One region of the Neobacillus sp. PS2-9 genome, then DNA from elsewhere that is predicted to be linked to it. Evidence: predicted binding sites of a transcription regulator. Region 1 holds the regulator's gene; the other holds the start of a gene.
The links. Region 1 encodes Rex, which represses fermentation and respiration genes when NADH is low (regulators of the CRP and FNR family bind a similar motif). Its sites were predicted from a motif close to TTGTGAAATATTTCACAA; they were not measured.
Positions count from the first base shown of each region.

Region 2: the regulator Rex is predicted to act here: its motif matches at 6,545-6,562, upstream of RCG25_RS10460 (NarK family nitrate/nitrite MFS transporter).

Region 1 is NZ_CP133269.1:4,960,439-4,968,703, forward strand. It holds gene RCG25_RS24715 (MDR family MFS transporter) at 1-720, opposite strand, end outside; gene RCG25_RS24720 (cytoplasmic protein) at 734-1,456, opposite strand; gene RCG25_RS24725 (polymer-forming cytoskeletal protein) at 1,472-2,191, opposite strand; gene RCG25_RS24730 (YhbD family protein) at 2,204-2,827, opposite strand; gene RCG25_RS24735 (redox-sensing transcriptional repressor Rex) at 2,957-3,610, opposite strand; gene moaC (cyclic pyranopterin monophosphate synthase MoaC) at 3,645-4,142, opposite strand; gene RCG25_RS24745 (ABC-F family ATP-binding cassette domain-containing protein) at 4,311-6,230, shown strand; gene RCG25_RS24750 (sugar phosphate isomerase/epimerase family protein) at 6,737-7,705, opposite strand; gene RCG25_RS24755 (Gfo/Idh/MocA family protein) at 7,702-8,265, opposite strand, start outside.
Region 2 is NZ_CP133269.1:2,074,858-2,083,122, forward strand. It holds gene RCG25_RS10440 (PAS domain S-box protein) at 1-719, shown strand, start outside; partial or broken gene RCG25_RS26070 (hypothetical protein) at 863-1,021, shown strand; gene fdhF (formate dehydrogenase subunit alpha) at 1,028-2,920, shown strand; gene RCG25_RS10455 (3D domain-containing protein) at 3,166-3,993, shown strand; gene RCG25_RS10460 (NarK family nitrate/nitrite MFS transporter) at 5,151-6,452, opposite strand; gene RCG25_RS10465 (NarK/NasA family nitrate transporter) at 6,677-8,170, opposite strand.

The DNA.
Region 1 (8,265 bases):
GACAAACAAAATTGCAAATCCTGCAAATAAGCTTAAAATAATCACTGAATCCCAGTCATATTTCTGTCCACCTAGCTCTAGAGCGAACATTAAGCAGACGACTCCGCTGACCAATGTCACCGCTCCCCACCAGTCAATCGTTTGCTTTTGATGAATCGGTGACTCTTTGTAAGCCATCACGATAAAAATCAAGGATAAAATTCCAAGCGGCATGTTAATATAGAAAATCCAATGCCAGCTGATATGATCCGTAATATACGCCCCTAGCAACGGTCCAAAAATGCTCGATAGACCAAAGACCGCTCCAAATAATCCGCCCATCTTCCCGCGTTTTTCAGGTGGAAAGAGATCAAACATAATCGTAAAGGCAATAGGCACAAGTGCGCCGCCGCCAATTCCTTGGATCGCCCGGTAAATACTTAATTGTGTAATCGTTTCGGCTGTACCACATAAAGCGGATCCTGCCATAAACAAAATAAGCCCAAAAATAAAGAACCGCTTCCGTCCGTACATGTCAGACAATTTCCCGAAGATCGGCATCCCCGCCATCTCTGCTACCATATAGGCAGAAACAACCCAAACGAAGCTTTCCAGTCCACCGAGGTCACCAACAATTGTCCCCATCGCGGTCACAACAATGGTATTATCCATTGACGCCATTAAAATACCTAATAATAATCCTGCGACTACTAAACCTAATTTACTATCTTTTGCTGTCATCCCCTATCCCCCTCTAAACCTTCGTTTTTGTTTTTATAGTGGCGCTAGGGTCATGTACCAAATCGTCTCTATACTCCACCAAACCGATGTCACATCCAGGACCGATTTTCACAATATTTCCCCGAACGATTGCTGCTTTTGTGTTTTCTAAGTACACCTCATCGCCTTCGATGACTTTTGCATCGAGAAAACCCGCTCTCTTTGAGAGTGGAATATTGGTGAATGGTATAAACCAGGATCCTCTTTTTACCGAAATCTTCCCGCCGCCAATTTCCTCCGCTGTGCTCTCACCAAAGCTCAGTAGAATTTTAACGGTGTCGGCAGAGAGCAACCCCTTAATCTCAAAGCCGCCGCTCGAGTCAAATTTCTCATACGCGACATCACCTTTTACAGAGATACTTCCTTTAATAACGGCTGACTCGCCAATTAATCGGTCATCCGTCTCTAACAAGCCAAAAATCTTCATTTTTTTCAAATGTGCCTTCCCGCCCACGGTCATTGTGCCCATAACGAGTGCTTCCTCTGCCTCCATCGATCCTTTGACCTCTGCTTCACCCAAGATTTTAGCAGAGCGTGTTTTCACATTTTCGCACGCCTCACTTGTTCCATATACATGAAAGCTGGAGCAGTCGACGTTATTGACGATGGTTCCTTCTCCTCTTATGCTGATTTTTCTATATTGGCCGCCAGGATAACTCCCCGAACCATTTATGATCAGGTTACTGGTTTTCTCCATTTTCCTACCCCCCTATTACACTTTGATACTTTCTTTGACGACAGCATTTTTATGTTGTGAAAAATCTTCCCGGTACTCTACGACACCAATTTGGCAATTCCGGCCAATCTTTACCTGATTCCCCCGTACCACCTTGGCAATGGTATTCTCTAGTTCAATTTTGTCTCCTTCAATGAATTCCACTTCGAGCTGAGTGGAAAACAACGGTTTAATGAGACTTTCGAAAAAGGAACCTCTATGTTTCACCAAAATGGTTTCACCGCCGATTTCTTTTGCCTTACATGGGCCATGAAGTTGAATCGTAATTTGTTCGGCATTTAATAACCCGCCTATAGCAAATTGAGAATCTGCTTTAAAAATCTCTGCCTCACAATCTCCTTCTACCCTTAACACCCCATTAATTTTGATTTCCTCACTTTTGACTTTTCCACCAACAGACGCCTTGCCGGAAACCTTTAATTTTTTCACATATAGATTTTCGCCAATCTTTGCCGTTCCATCTATCGATAGTTGCTGGGATTCAATCGTTCCCTTGACCTTTGCTTTACCGTTTATTTTCGTCTGTTCACTTGTCACATTCCCATCCACGGTCCCGAAGCCATTACTTTCAAACTCCACGCAATCAACATCACTGTTAACCGTTCCGAATCCATTCAATATGACCTGGCGGAACGCCCCACCATTTGAAGCACCGAAACCATTGATGACTAAGTCTCCTCTTTCCTTCATATCCATGTATATTCTCCTTTATAATAATTTTGCTTTGATCTCTTCCATACACGACATCAGTGAGAGCTGCACAACCATTTTCGTCCCCAAATCCATATGCATCGCTTCTGCGTTAATGAGCAAGAGACACGATGACACCCCAAGTTTCCTTGTTATGACTAATTCACAGCTTTTTTGTTTGATTAAAGCAGCATGCTCCTTTAACACCTGAAGCAGCATCTTTCCTTCATCTTGATTAATCTCACCAGATTGCAGAAGCTTCTCAAGCACATATACTTCAAGCATCCTAGTAATCGTAAACGTAGGGCTTCCTTTTTCATTCTCAAGGTAAAAATTCATAACAGCAGATGAAACAATGTTACGTTTTACTAGCTCGTCTTTTCCTAGCTGCAAGTCAGAAATATTTGGTGAAAACATGTCTGCCAGTTCATCTAGTGATAAATTTTCTTTCATTGTTTGGATTTTATTGATTCTTTCTAGGATCTTCTCTTTTGGAAAAAAGGTCTCCTGCCCAGTAAAGGTTGATTTACGTATGAACCATTCTTCTGGAATAAGGTCCTTTCGCTTCCATCTATATAACTGTCCATAGGAAATTCTCGCAAATTCTAATAGGTCTTTTTTTGAGATTAACTCCTCACTCATGATAAAAACCCCTTTCTATTTATCAATGTAACATAACACTGTTACGCGTGTAAAGTTATAACTTACAAATTTTTGCAATAAAAACACCTCCTACGATTGAATCATCGTAAGAGGCCTTATTATCATGTTCTATTCCTCTACATCCACTGTTGGATAGTGCTTTAAAAAGTAAACCAATGATTGCAGTTCCACTGCCAGGTCAATATGGTGAACCCGAATCGACCCTGGTACATTTAACCGAGCAGGCGTAAAGTTTAGAATCCCTTTAACTTCCGCTTTTACCAGTCGGTCCGTTATCATTTGCGCAACAGGAGCTGGCACCGTTAAAATAGCCACCTGAATATCACTATTTTCTAATACCTTCTCCAAATCATCCATATGATGAACTGGAACTTCGCGAATCGTTGTACCCATTTTTTCCGGATCGACATCAAACGCGACCTCGATCTTCGTGTTGTTATTTTTTAAAAAGTTATAATTTAAAAAGGCAGTCCCCAAATTACCGACCCCAATTAACGCAACCTTTGTTAATTCATCCTGATCCAGCGTTTTCCGGAAAAAGGTTAACAAATAATTAACATTATAGCCATACCCCTTCTTACCTAATGCCCCAAAATAGGAAAAGTCACGGCGAATCGTTGCCGAGTCTACCTTTACCGCTTCACTTAACTCTGCAGATGAAACTCTTTGTTTGCCGGAAGTATGCAGGTTCTTTAAAAATCGATAATAGAGGGGCAGCCGTTTCGCTGTCGCCTGTGGTATTTTCATCGTTTCGTTACTCATATTCTCCCACACCCCATGAATGGTTTTTTAACTCTTATTTAACCTGTTCATTTCTTCTAAAATCACCGTTTTTACCGCCTGTTTTTTCCACTAAATAGGTTGGCCCAATAACCATCCCTTTATCGACTGCCTTGCACATATCATAAACGGTTAAAGCACAAGTAGATGCAGCTGTGAGCGCTTCCATTTCCACACCTGTATTCCCCTTTGTTTTCACCGCTGCCTCAATATGTAATTGAAAGTTCCCTGTTTGCTCCTCTTCCCATGCAAAAGAAATATTCACACCTGTCAGTGGGATGGGATGACACATAGGAATAATATCCCATGTTTTTTTTGCCGCCATCACGGCTGCAACTTGGGCAACAGCTAGTACATCGCCCTTCTTCATCTCATGATGGGTTATTTTGTAAAAAATCTCTTTACTTACAGTTATGCTAGAATGAGCAAGAGCAGTACGTGCTGTCTCAGGCTTATCGCTGACATCTACCATCTTTGCTCTGCCTTCTTCATTAAAATGCGTAAATTCGGCCATATAAAAAATCCTCCTACCAAAAAATAATACACTATTTTTCCTTTTATGTGTGTGAAACTTTGAACGAATCACTAGATTTTTTAAAAGAACAGCACCTAGAAGAGTCCGAGTTATTGCTGTCATTCCGCTTATACGGTACACTAGTCCTAAGTAATAGAGGTGAATAAAATGATTTTATTGCAAGTAAATCAATTACAAAAATATTATGGTGCTGACCTTATTTTATCGAATATAAAGCTAGAATTACAAACGAGAGACCGTGTGGCCCTAGTTGGCCGTAATGGTGCCGGAAAATCGACCTTATTAAAGATTATTGCCGGACATTTGTCTCATGATGGCGGCGAAATCATCAAACCAAAAGAAGTAACCATTGGGTACTTAGCTCAAAACACAGGATTAGAATCCAAATTGACCATTTGGGACGAAATGTTAACCGTATTTGAACCCCTTCAAATCATGGAAAAATCGCTCCGCAAACTGGAAGAGCAAATGGCCGAGCCTTCTGTGTTTGAAGACCCAAGCAAGTACGAACGGGTGCTGAAAGAATATGATACCCTCCAGGTACAATTCAAGGAACAGGGCGGATACCAGTTTGAAGCTGACATTCGCTCGGTTCTACACGGTTTAAATTTCCAGGATCATTCTCTCATGATTGCTAGTTTAAGCGGTGGTCAAAAAACCCGCCTTGCTTTGGGGAAATTACTGCTAACAAAACCTGATATTTTAATATTGGACGAGCCTACCAACCATCTGGATATTGATACCCTTTCATGGCTGGAGCAATATTTGCAGGGGTATGATGGCGCGATCTTAATCGTCTCTCATGACCGCTACTTCTTAGATAAAGTCGTGAATCAGGTCTATGAAGTATCCCGCAAGCAAATCCAACGTTTTCCGGGTAACTATAGTTCTTACCTTGAACAAAAAGCGGCCAATTATGAGCGCAATTTGAAGGTTTATGAAAAACAACAGCAAGAGGTCGCTAATTTACAGGATTTTATCCAACGGAATCTAGCGAGAGCGTCCACCACCAAACAAGCGCAAAGCCGCCGGAAAAAGCTTGAGAAAATGGACATAATGGACCGACCTCTTGGTGATGAAAAGTCTGCCACTTTCGCTTTTGAAATTGAAAGACAAACCGGGAATGATGTATTAACTGTCGATTCTCTTGCTGTGGGCTACAGTGGTGAGAAGGTATCTGAGGCGATCTCGTTCCGGGCCTTTAAGGGAGAAAGCATTGCTCTTGTGGGTCCAAATGGAATTGGTAAGTCTACGCTTTTAAAAACGATTATTAAGAAGCTCCCTGCCCTTGCCGGAACTATCCATTATGGAACAAACCTTTCCATTGGCTATTACGATCAGGAACAGGCGGAATTAACCTCTAATAAGCGTGTATTAAATGAGCTTTGGGATGATTATCCACTGAAAAATGAAAAAGAAATCCGAACCGTTCTTGGAAACTTCTTATTCTCTGGTGATGATGTGTTAAAAATAGTCTCCACTCTTAGCGGCGGGGAGAAAGCTCGATTAGCACTTGCGAAGCTGATGCTAGAAAAGGCCAATGTTCTCATTCTTGACGAGCCTACGAACCACCTGGACCTTGATAGTAAGGAAGTCCTTGAGAATGCACTAATTGATTATCCCGGAACCATTTTGTTTGTGTCCCATGACCGGTATTTTATAAACCGGATTGCCACTAAGGTATTGGAATTAAGCAGACATGGCAGCATGGAGTACCTTGGGGATTATGATTATTATCTTGAAAAGAAGCTCGAGCAGGAAGAATTGGCTGCATTAGCACTAGCTGAATCGTCTAAAAAGGCTGCTCAGCAAGAAGCTTTCGAGAAGAACTCTTATCAACAGGATAAAGAAAGCAAAAAGCTGGAGCGCCAGCGCAAAAGGAAATTAGAAGAAATCGAGTTACGGATTGAAGAGCTTGAGGAACAGATTCAGGAGTGCGAACAGCAGTTATGTAACCCAGAGGTTTTTCAAAATCACGAAAAAGTGTTAGAAATTAACATAAAAAGCGAAAAAGCGAAGGCAGAGCTTGAGCACTTGATGGAAGAGTGGGCTGAGCTGGCAGATTAATAGGAAAAACCGGGCGGATGCGCCCGGTTTTTTTGCTATAGTTATGTCTGTCTATGTACTGGGGGAGTTTTTTCTACACACTTTTGTTGTTTTTCTACACAAATCAGCGATATTTCTACACACTTTCCGATTATTTCTACACATTTTTCAATTTTTTCTACACACTTTCATCATTTATCTACAAATTTTAATAAAACCGCCCTTTTTCCACAGCCTTATCTACATTTCAAAGCTTACTATTTCAGTTACTCCACACACTTTTCCACATTATCCACAGTAAATACTGTTTTTATCCACATTATCCACATTATCACATGCACTTATCCACATTTTTTCATGATGAGACTTTTTTAGAAAATAATTATCCACAAAAACACTCGTTTTTAAATGCAAAGTAATTACACTGCAAAAAAAAGATTTCTTATCTGGGAAGTCTTTTTATCCACAACTAATTGCAAATTGGCTCTTTTGTTTACATTCTATTTCAATAAACCCATTAAAAAGTTTTATGCCCACCACATATCGACGTTCTTCTCTTTAAAAAGGGAACCTTTTAGCAGAGTGATGGCTTTACCTAAACCTTCATCAATGGATGCTAACATGTCTTCGTGTTCAATCGATAGGACATAATCATATCCAACCGCACGAAGTATACTGACAATGTCTTTCCAAACCTTTTCTTCCTGACCATAACCAACCGAACGAAACGACCAGGAGCGATTGACGATTTCACTATAGTGCTTTGTATCTAAAACACCATTTTTTCGGATATTGGAATCGTCTAAATAGGTGTCCTTTGCATGGAAGTGGAAAATCGCTTTCTCTCGACCTAAAGTTTTAATAGCTTCAACAGGATCAATTCCTTGCCAGATTATGTGGCTCGGATCAAAGTTTGCTCCAATATTATTACCTGCATGCTCTCTAATCTTCAAAAGAGTTTCCGGGTTGTATACGACAAATCCTGGATGCATTTCAAAAGCTACCTTTATTCCATGCTCTTTCGCAAATTGCGCTTCTTCCTTCCAATAAGGAATAACTTGTTCATTCCATTGCCAGTTCAAAATTTCCAAAAAATCCGGCGGCCAAGCGCAGGTCACCCAATTTGGGTATTTCGCACCAGGATGATCACCTGGACACCCCGAAAACGTATTGACAACCGGTACTTCTAATTGTTCAGCAAGCAACACCGTTTTACGCCATACATCATGTGCTTTTTGAGCAATGGTTTGATCGGGATGGAGTGGATTCCCATGACAGCTTAGAGCACTAACCATCAACCCTCTGCTTTCCACTGCCTTTTTAAACGCCTTTATTTTTTCCTGTTCATCTAGTAATACATCTGGATTACAATGATGATTCCCAGGATAATTTCCCGTACCTAATTCAATCGCTTCAATCCCTAGCTCACACATCTTATCCAACATCGCATCAAAAGACAAGCCCTGATAAGGAACAGTAAAGAGACCTAATTTCACTGTTGCACCCCCTGTTCCACTTGCACCATTGTCCATTTTTGATGCTCATGACTTTCTAAGATTGCATCCGTAATAAGCATTGATAGATGACCATCTTCAAAGGTTGCAAATGTAGGTCGATCGGTCGATAAATTTTTTCCATCACGAATAAAAGAATAGAAATGTAACATCATATTTTTCAATGCATCTGGCCAGCCTTCGTTATGCCCTCCAGGATGGTGAATAGCTGAATTCACGTCTGGATTGAACAATCCAGGATCTGCAAGTAACACTCCATTCGGACTATTTCGATTACCAATCCAAATTTTTTCAGGTTCTTCTTGGTTCCAAAATGCAGAACCAAGGCTACCATTAATTTCAAAACTTAACCGATTTTTCCGTCCAGCGCTTACCTGTGAAACAGTAAATACACCACGTGTTCCATCATCAAATCGAACGAGAACAGATGCAAGATCTTCTGTATTTACGGGAACATCTTCAAATTGCTGTTCCTGAGCTTCCCTAGTTCCAGCGTTCACTCCAAACGTAGCAGCATTCTGTTTTGGCCTTTTTCGGGTCGG
Region 2 (8,265 bases), 2.3 Mb from region 1:
TTGCAATTCGAAACGATATTACTGAGCGAAAGAAAACGGAAGAGGTTTTACATCGACAGGATAAGCTTGCTGCAGTTGGTCAACTGGCTGCTGGAGTTGCACATGAAATTCGAAACCCTCTTACATCCATGAAAGGATATGCTGAATTCTTACAGTTGGATGAGAAAGATCCTGAACGGATGGAATTTCTGAATATTATTCTTGATGAAATTGAAAGGGTCAATACCATTGTTGAAGATTTCATGGTATTAGCAAAACCAAAGGCAGTAGAATTAGAAGAAAAGAATGTTGTTCCTGTCATAAAAAATGTGGTTTCTCTACTTGAATTCGAAGCTAGAAAGAAAAATGTTCACTTGTCCTTTGACTGTAATCAAGAGATTATTCAAATTGAATGTGATGAAAACCGCTTAAAACAAGTATTCTTAAACTTTATTAAAAATGGAATTGAAGCCATGCCGAATGGTGGAGACCTGTATGTTAAGACCGTCATTCATGAAAATAATGTGCAAATATCCATTCAAGATTCAGGGGTTGGAATTCCTAAAGAGAAATTAAAGAAGCTAGGGGAGCCATTTTTCACTACGAAAAAGAATGGCAACGGCTTAGGCTTAATGGTGAGTTTCAAGATTATTGAAAGCCATAATGGTAAGGTATTTGTTGAAAGTGAACCTAATAAAGGAACAACCTTTAATATTTTATTACCAGCAAAAACTGCTTAAAACGAGAGTACCCCTCTCGTTTTTTTATTTCCCTTGATTCCGTCGAAAAAATGCCATAATTTTCGTAAAAAAGAAAGCTACAAATGTAATAAATAGATTAAGATAGTTATATAGGTAATAATGATTGTAAGGGAGGAAAGAACGTGGGGGAACCAAACTTTGTTAAAACAATATGCGGCTATTGTGGTACAGGTTGTGGCTTAGTTCTGGAAGTTCAGGACAATAAAATAATGAAAATAAGAGGTGATAAGGAAGCACCTGTAAATAAGGGGCAAACATGTGTAAAAGGTGCGTTTGCCTATGAATATGTGCATGCCAAGAATAGGTTAACGTCGCCACTCATCCGTAAAGCAGGTAAGCTGGTGGAAACAACATGGGAAGAAGCCTATCAATATATTTCGAAGAATCTAAATAAAATTAAAAATACTTGGGGCTCAAATGCTATTAGCATGTTTGCCTGTGCGAGAAGTACAAATGAATCCAATTTCATTACACAAAAGTTTATGAGGACAGTTATTAATAGTAACAATATTGATGGTTGTAACCGAACGTGACATGCTCCTAGCGTTGCCGGTCTGGCAACTGTTTTTGGAAGCGGTTTCCCTACGAATACACTAGAAGACTTTGAAAGGGCAGAAGTTTTACTTTTAATGGGTTCAAACACAACAGAAGCACATCCTATTATTGCCAATCGAATCAAGAAAGCAGCAAAGTCCGGATTAAAGATAATTGTAATAGATCCAAGGAAAATAGATATGGTAAAAGTGGCACATCGCCATTTACAAATCAATGTAGGTTCTGACATTGCTCTTATTAATGCCTTCATACGAGTTATTTTAGAAGAAAGCCTATTTGATCCAACGTTTATTGAGCAGTTTACTGTTGACTTTGAAAAATTAAGGAAACAGGTTGATCTGTACACTCCTGAATATGCTGCTGCAATTACCGGCGTAAAAGCTGAGGATATTATAGCAACTGCTAGAGAATATGCTACTTCGAATGGTTCCATGATTGCATATACATTGGGCATTACTGAACACCATTGTGGGGTAAATAATGTATTTGATATTGCGAACTTAGCCTTACTAACAGGTAATATTGGTAAACAGGGTGCAGGTATTATGCCGCTTAGGGGGCAAAATAATGTCCAAGGTGCAGGTGACATGGGATGTTTACCGAACCAATTGACTGGAGCGTTGAGCCTGGCAAAGGATGAGTTCAGAGCACGTTTTGAAAAGGAATGGAATGTGGTCCTTAATCCACAAGCCGGTGACACACAAACACGAACATTTGACCGTTTAGAGATGGGTGAATTAAAAGCACTCTATGTCATTGGAGAAAATCCAATCCTAGCCGACGTTCATATGAACCATACAAAAGAAATATTTAAAAAACTTGATTTATTAATTGTGCAAGATATTTTCTTAACAGAAACAGCTAAATTAGCTGACGTTGTTTTACCAGCCCGATCCTGGGGAGAAGTAGATGGAACTTATACAAATACAGATAGAAGAATTCAACGCGTTCGAAAAGCTGTTGAGGCAGACCCTAATACGAAAGAAGACTGGGAAATCCTTTGTGAACTGTCTACCCTGATGGGCTATTCAATGCATTATGAAAATAGTGAGGAAATTTGGAATGAAGTAAGAAGGTTAGCTTGGGAAATGTACGGTGGAATTTCTTATGAGAGACTGGAAAATGAGTATAGTCTTCATTATCCTTGCCCTGATGAAGTCCATCCAGGCACATTTGTTATGCATGAGAGGTTCCATCAACAAGACACTGTGGTGAAAAAAGCGCCATTCGTGCCTGTTGACTATACAAAGCCTTTAGAGCTGCCAGATAATGATTATCCTTTTACGCTAACGACTGGACGGCGCTATGAGTCATATAATACCCACACTCAAACACGCTACTATGCTACTGGAGTAAAAGTCAAGCAAACAGAAGAGACAGTCGATATACATCCAGAAGATGCAACTAAACTAGGAATTTCGGATGGGGAGATCGTTCAGGTTCGATCTCGAAGAGGTGAACTTAAGGTTAAGGCGAAGGTAACCGATCAAGTGGTTCCTGGCCTTGTTTTTATGAGTTTCCACTGGAGTGAAACACCTACGAATGTCTTAACATTAAATGAGTATGATCCAATATCCGGGACAGCGGAATATAAAGCATGTGCTGTTGCAATATCGAGAATTTAAAAGAGAATATTTTTGTAAAATAGTGCAGGGTTAAACCTGCACTATTATTTTTTATCTATTATGTACAAAGATTCCCACTGTAGGAAATGATTTCATTAAACTTCTATGATACAGCTGTTCGGAAATGTTATTGTAATATAACTGCCATTCTTGTAAACGAATTAACATGCCCTTGTTCTTTGTATCAAAAAATTTCATGTTAAGATGATTAAAGTTAGCTGCGAAAGAACATGGGAGGTAAAAAAATGATAAATAAAATTAGAACTTTCATTGCAGTTGTTGCACTCTCAGGAACTGTAGGTGCTAATGTACAAGCGGCAGAGTTAACTGTACAAGATGGAGATACCTTGTGGGATCTTTCTCGAGCACATAATACATCTGTAGAAAACATTCAAAAGTGGAATCACCTTTCCACTGACCTTATTCATCCTGGAGATGTATTAAAGATTGCAACTGAAAAGCAATACACAGTGGTGAAGGATGATACACTTTGGGATATTGCAAAGGAATATCAAGTATCGGTTGCAATGATTAAAGAATGGAATAAATTAAATACTGATCTGATTCATCCAGGGTTACAATTAGTGATCTATGATGAAATAAATAACTTTTCTTCTGGGAAGATGGTTGAACCAGCAAAAGCTCCAGTAGTCTCAAAAGCCCCGGAGGTTTCTACTAAGGAATCAATTACTCCAAAGAGCGAGGAGACAAAAGTGGAGACCGCTTCAACAAGTGTTGCTAGTAAACCTGTAGTTCCAGTAACAACTAAAGCCGAGGAAACTTCAAAGGAAATTACCGTTAAGGCTACTGCATATACTGCATCGTGTGAAGGGTGCAGCGGAACTACTGCAACAGGACTCGATTTAAATGCTAACCCTGGTGCCAAGGTAATTGCAGTTGACCCATCTGTCATTCCACTAGGAAGTAAAGTTCTGGTTGAGGGATATGGTGAAGCAATCGCATCAGATACAGGTGGAGCAATCAAAGGGAACCGAATTGACGTTTTTATCCCTTCAGAAGAAAAAGCACTTGAATGGGGTAGGAAGGAAATAAAAGTTAAAATATTAGATTAAAACAAAAAACTGCCGAATTTGGCAGTTTTTTTATTGATAAGCAAGTATAAACATTTTCACCTCCACGTTCCTTGATACTGTGGTATATTATGCCTCAACCCAATAGAAAGAAGTCCGACCGGTAAATAGAAGAAAGTTCTAATGTCCAAGGTAAGGGAAAAAGCTCACGAATGGTAAATAGAAGAAGGTTCTAATGCCCGAGGTAAAGGAAAAAGCTCACGAATGGTAAATAGAAGAAGGTTCTAATGCCCGAGGTAAGGGAAAAAGCTTACGATCGGTAAATAGAAGAAGTTTCTTGACCTAATGGATGATGGGGAACAATGGCTCCACCAATATTTTTATGCGAAAAATGTGGTGGGCAAATGTATCTAGGATATTATGAGGGATTCCATGGCATAAAATACAGATTGTCGGATATTCTCTAACAAAAAAAGTACCGGGCGGTTTTGCTAACGGGTTCGGATACTTGTCAAATTTTATAAAAATGCATTTAAAAATGTGCTCCTATTTGTTATACATTTTGTCCTGCTAAATGCAGGGCTTTTTGTTATGTAAAAACATTACAAAGTGCTGTTAAACCTAATGTTTAGAGCATTTTAAGGTCAAGGCTCGGTTACAACTGGATGTGGATTTCTTCTGAAAAATAAACGGAAAAATTCCGTTTATCTTGGGAAATACCCATATTTCCTTAAAAATAAAGGGAGTTTTTCCGGTTATATGATCAAAATCTTTGGATTTTGTCTTATTTAGAGCAGTTAACCGGAATATCTCCGCTTATATCTGCTTCTTACTCTTCTTCTTTATACATTAACCGGAAATTCTCCGCCTATGAATTCTCATACCTACACGAAAATCAAAAATGAATAATAACAGAGCCAAGACCAAAGAAAAAGCGTGGTTTTTTAATAAAAAAAAGCATTTTGCAGTCTTAAATGTAAGGTAACAGAAGTCTCTGTAATCTTACATTTTGATATACAAATTGGACTACAGTTTCACGCCTGTTTTTGTGATTTTCAGCGTTATATCAATAAAAAATGACCATCAAATTCACATACAAATTAATGGTCATTTTCATATACATTTTTAAGTTTTGTGATAGGTAAAAGAACCCGTTACGGTTTTGCCCGGTTTTTTTTATTGTAAAAAAACAAGCCGGATTAGCCGGCTTGTTTTACAAGTGTTTTGGCTGTGACTGTTTTTCTTTGGTAGAAGAACCAGTTCAAACCAAATGCGACAACATAGAATCCAATAAAGAAATAGAACGCAGTAACAGGTGTTCCAGTCGCCTTAACAGACCATCCAAATAACTTAGGAATAAAGAATGAACCATATGCTGCAAATGCTGCAGAAAAACCGATTACAGGTGCTGCCTCTTTTGGAATAAAGATGGTTGGAATCATTTGAAACGTTGAGCCTGAGCCGATTCCAGTTGCAAGGAAAAGAACTAGGAAAGCAATTAAGAATCCAGCAAATTGCTTGTCATTTAAGAAGTAAATAACACCTGCTGCACCAATTCCCATTATAACTAAGACATAAGCCGTTACTTTCGCGCCGCCAATTTTGTCAGCCATCCAGCCTCCCACAGGTCGTGCTGCAGCTGCCACTAATGCCCCAAGGAAGGCAAGTGAAATGTGTTCAGGAAATTGAGACTTTAATAAAAGTGGGAATGCAGCTGAGTAACCAATAAATGAACCAAAGGTAGCTACATAAAGTGCTGTCATAATCCATGTGTGTTTCCGTTTTACAACCACAAATTGATCAGCAACAGATTGCTTTGCTCCTGGAACGTTATCCATTTTAAAGATTGCTAAAAGTGTCATAATGACAATGGGAATGACCCAGATAAACGCTGCGTTTTGTAACCATACTTCTTGACCATTTGCTAAAACTTGTTTATCGCCAACCAATGCAAAAGTTCCTGATGTAATAATTAATGGTGTGACAAACTGTACGACAGATACACCCATATTTCCTAAGCCGCCATTAATTCCAAGTGCTGTTCCTTTTTCCTTTTTTGGAAAGAAGAAACTTATGTTTGCCGAAGATGATGAAAAACTTCCTCCACCTAGACCACAAAGGGCTGCTAGGAGAAGCATGATTGAAAATGGTGTATCAGGATTTTGGACTGCAAAACCTATTCCGATTGCTGGGATGGCTAAGATTGCTGTTGAAATCACTGTCCAATTTTTACCACCAAAAGACCCAACTGCAAATGTATATACAAAGCGGAGTGTCGCACCAACAAGACCTGGTATAGCAGCAAGTGTGAATAATTGTTCGTCTGTAAAATGGAAGCCAATATCATTAAGTCTGACGGCTACAACTGACCATATTTGCCATACAATAAATGCAAGCATCAAAGACGGGACGGAGATCCATAAATTTCTTTTAGCGTGTTTTCTTCCTTCTGCATTCCAGAACGTTTCATCTTCTGGATTCCAATAATTAATTCGAGCCATGATTTTTTCCTCCTATATGTGCAATCTAATTCATTCACAAATATCAAGTTGTTCCTTGTGTTATTACTATAAGACACATGGTAACATGATTTTTGTGACGTTCGTCACAAAAATAGTGAAGGAACTGTGAACTCAGCACGTTTGACAAAAAGTTGTAAAATTTATCGCCCAAAACAAAAGAGACCTTCATCTATGAAGCTCTCTGTTTACCACATATAGTTACGTTAAGATTCTTTTTCTTCATTGAACATTCCAACGTAATTTTTTGTATCCCCTACATCATCTTTAATTGCAGTAATAGTTAACCATTCTTTATAAATCTCATTATTTTTGCGTTTATTCCAAATATACCCTTCCCAAAAACCTTCTGTTTTTAAACGATTCCACATTTGCTTATAAAATTCATTGTCATGTTCGCCAGATTGAAGGACACTAGGTGTTTTCCCAACCACTTCGTCCTCACTAAAACCTGTAATTCTTGTAAAAGCCGGATTTACGCTCTGAATTATTCCATTTAAATCTGTAACGCAAATACCGTCAACAGCATGGTTTACGATTTTAGCAGAAATATCTAGTTTATCCTGATAGTATAGCCAAACAACAATGACTAAACTTGCAAGTGAAAACTCGGAAAGGGACATAAATCCAATTGCGTAATGACCAGTCCAATCAAATAGAATAGTCAGAATGATTGGAGGGAAGAAACCACCTAATCCTCCCATTGCTGCAACAATTCCATTTACTATGCCAGCCTGCTTTGAAAAATAAAATGGTACAAGCTTAAAAATCGCACCATTACCAATGCCGGCGAAAAAAGCAACTAACAAACACCCAAAGGAATAAATAGGTAAGGATGGGGTAAATGAGAGTAGAAAGCCTGCAAAGGTTAAACTGAAAAAAACCGCCATTAGGATTAGAAAAGGATTAATTTTATCTCCTAGCCATCCGCCTACTGGTCTGAAAAATGTTGCAAGTGCTATAAAACCAGCTGTACGTAAACCAGCATCAACTTTATCTAGTTCAAAATGATTGACTAAGAAGGACGGTAAGTAGATAGTGAACGCCACGAAAGAACCAAACGTAATAAAATAAAATAAACTTAAAAACCAAAGTTTAGGATTTTTATAAACTTCTTTCACTTGTTCAGATAAAGAATTGTTTACTTTCTTTTCTTTCCTATCTCCAAATAAGAAATTGACTATTGTAAAGATTAACATGATAACTAAAAAAATCTTTACGGTATTTCTCCATCCATACATGTTGGCTAGAACGGGTGCTGAAAAGGAGGTAATAGCTGTGCCAATGTTTCCTGCTCCATAAATTCCATTTATGAAACCATGCTTAGCTTTTTCATAATATTTAGGAAGAGAAGTAACACCAATGGAAAAAACTGCTCCACCGATCCCAAGCATAAAACCACCAAGTATTAACATGAATAATGAATTTGCGTAACTAATAATTGCAATAGGAATCAGTAAAATGATAAAGCTAATTGTGAATAGTATGCGTGCTCCATAGCGATTAGTCCAATAACCTATTGGAACCCTAAGGAGTGACCCGAGTATAACCGGTACCGCTGTTGCCCAAGCGATTTCTGTGGATGAGAGCGGTATATCTGCCTTTATATAAGGCATAAGCGAAGATATGAGCACCCAAACCATAAATCCTGCGACAAGACTTCCCGTTTGAATAAAAAGTTGTTTTGTTCCTTGATTCATATTTATCCCCCTTAACTCCCATGTGTATTATTATTGCCAAAACATACTGTCTTACTTACATACTCTTCAGTTATGGAAAAATTTTCTTCAGTATT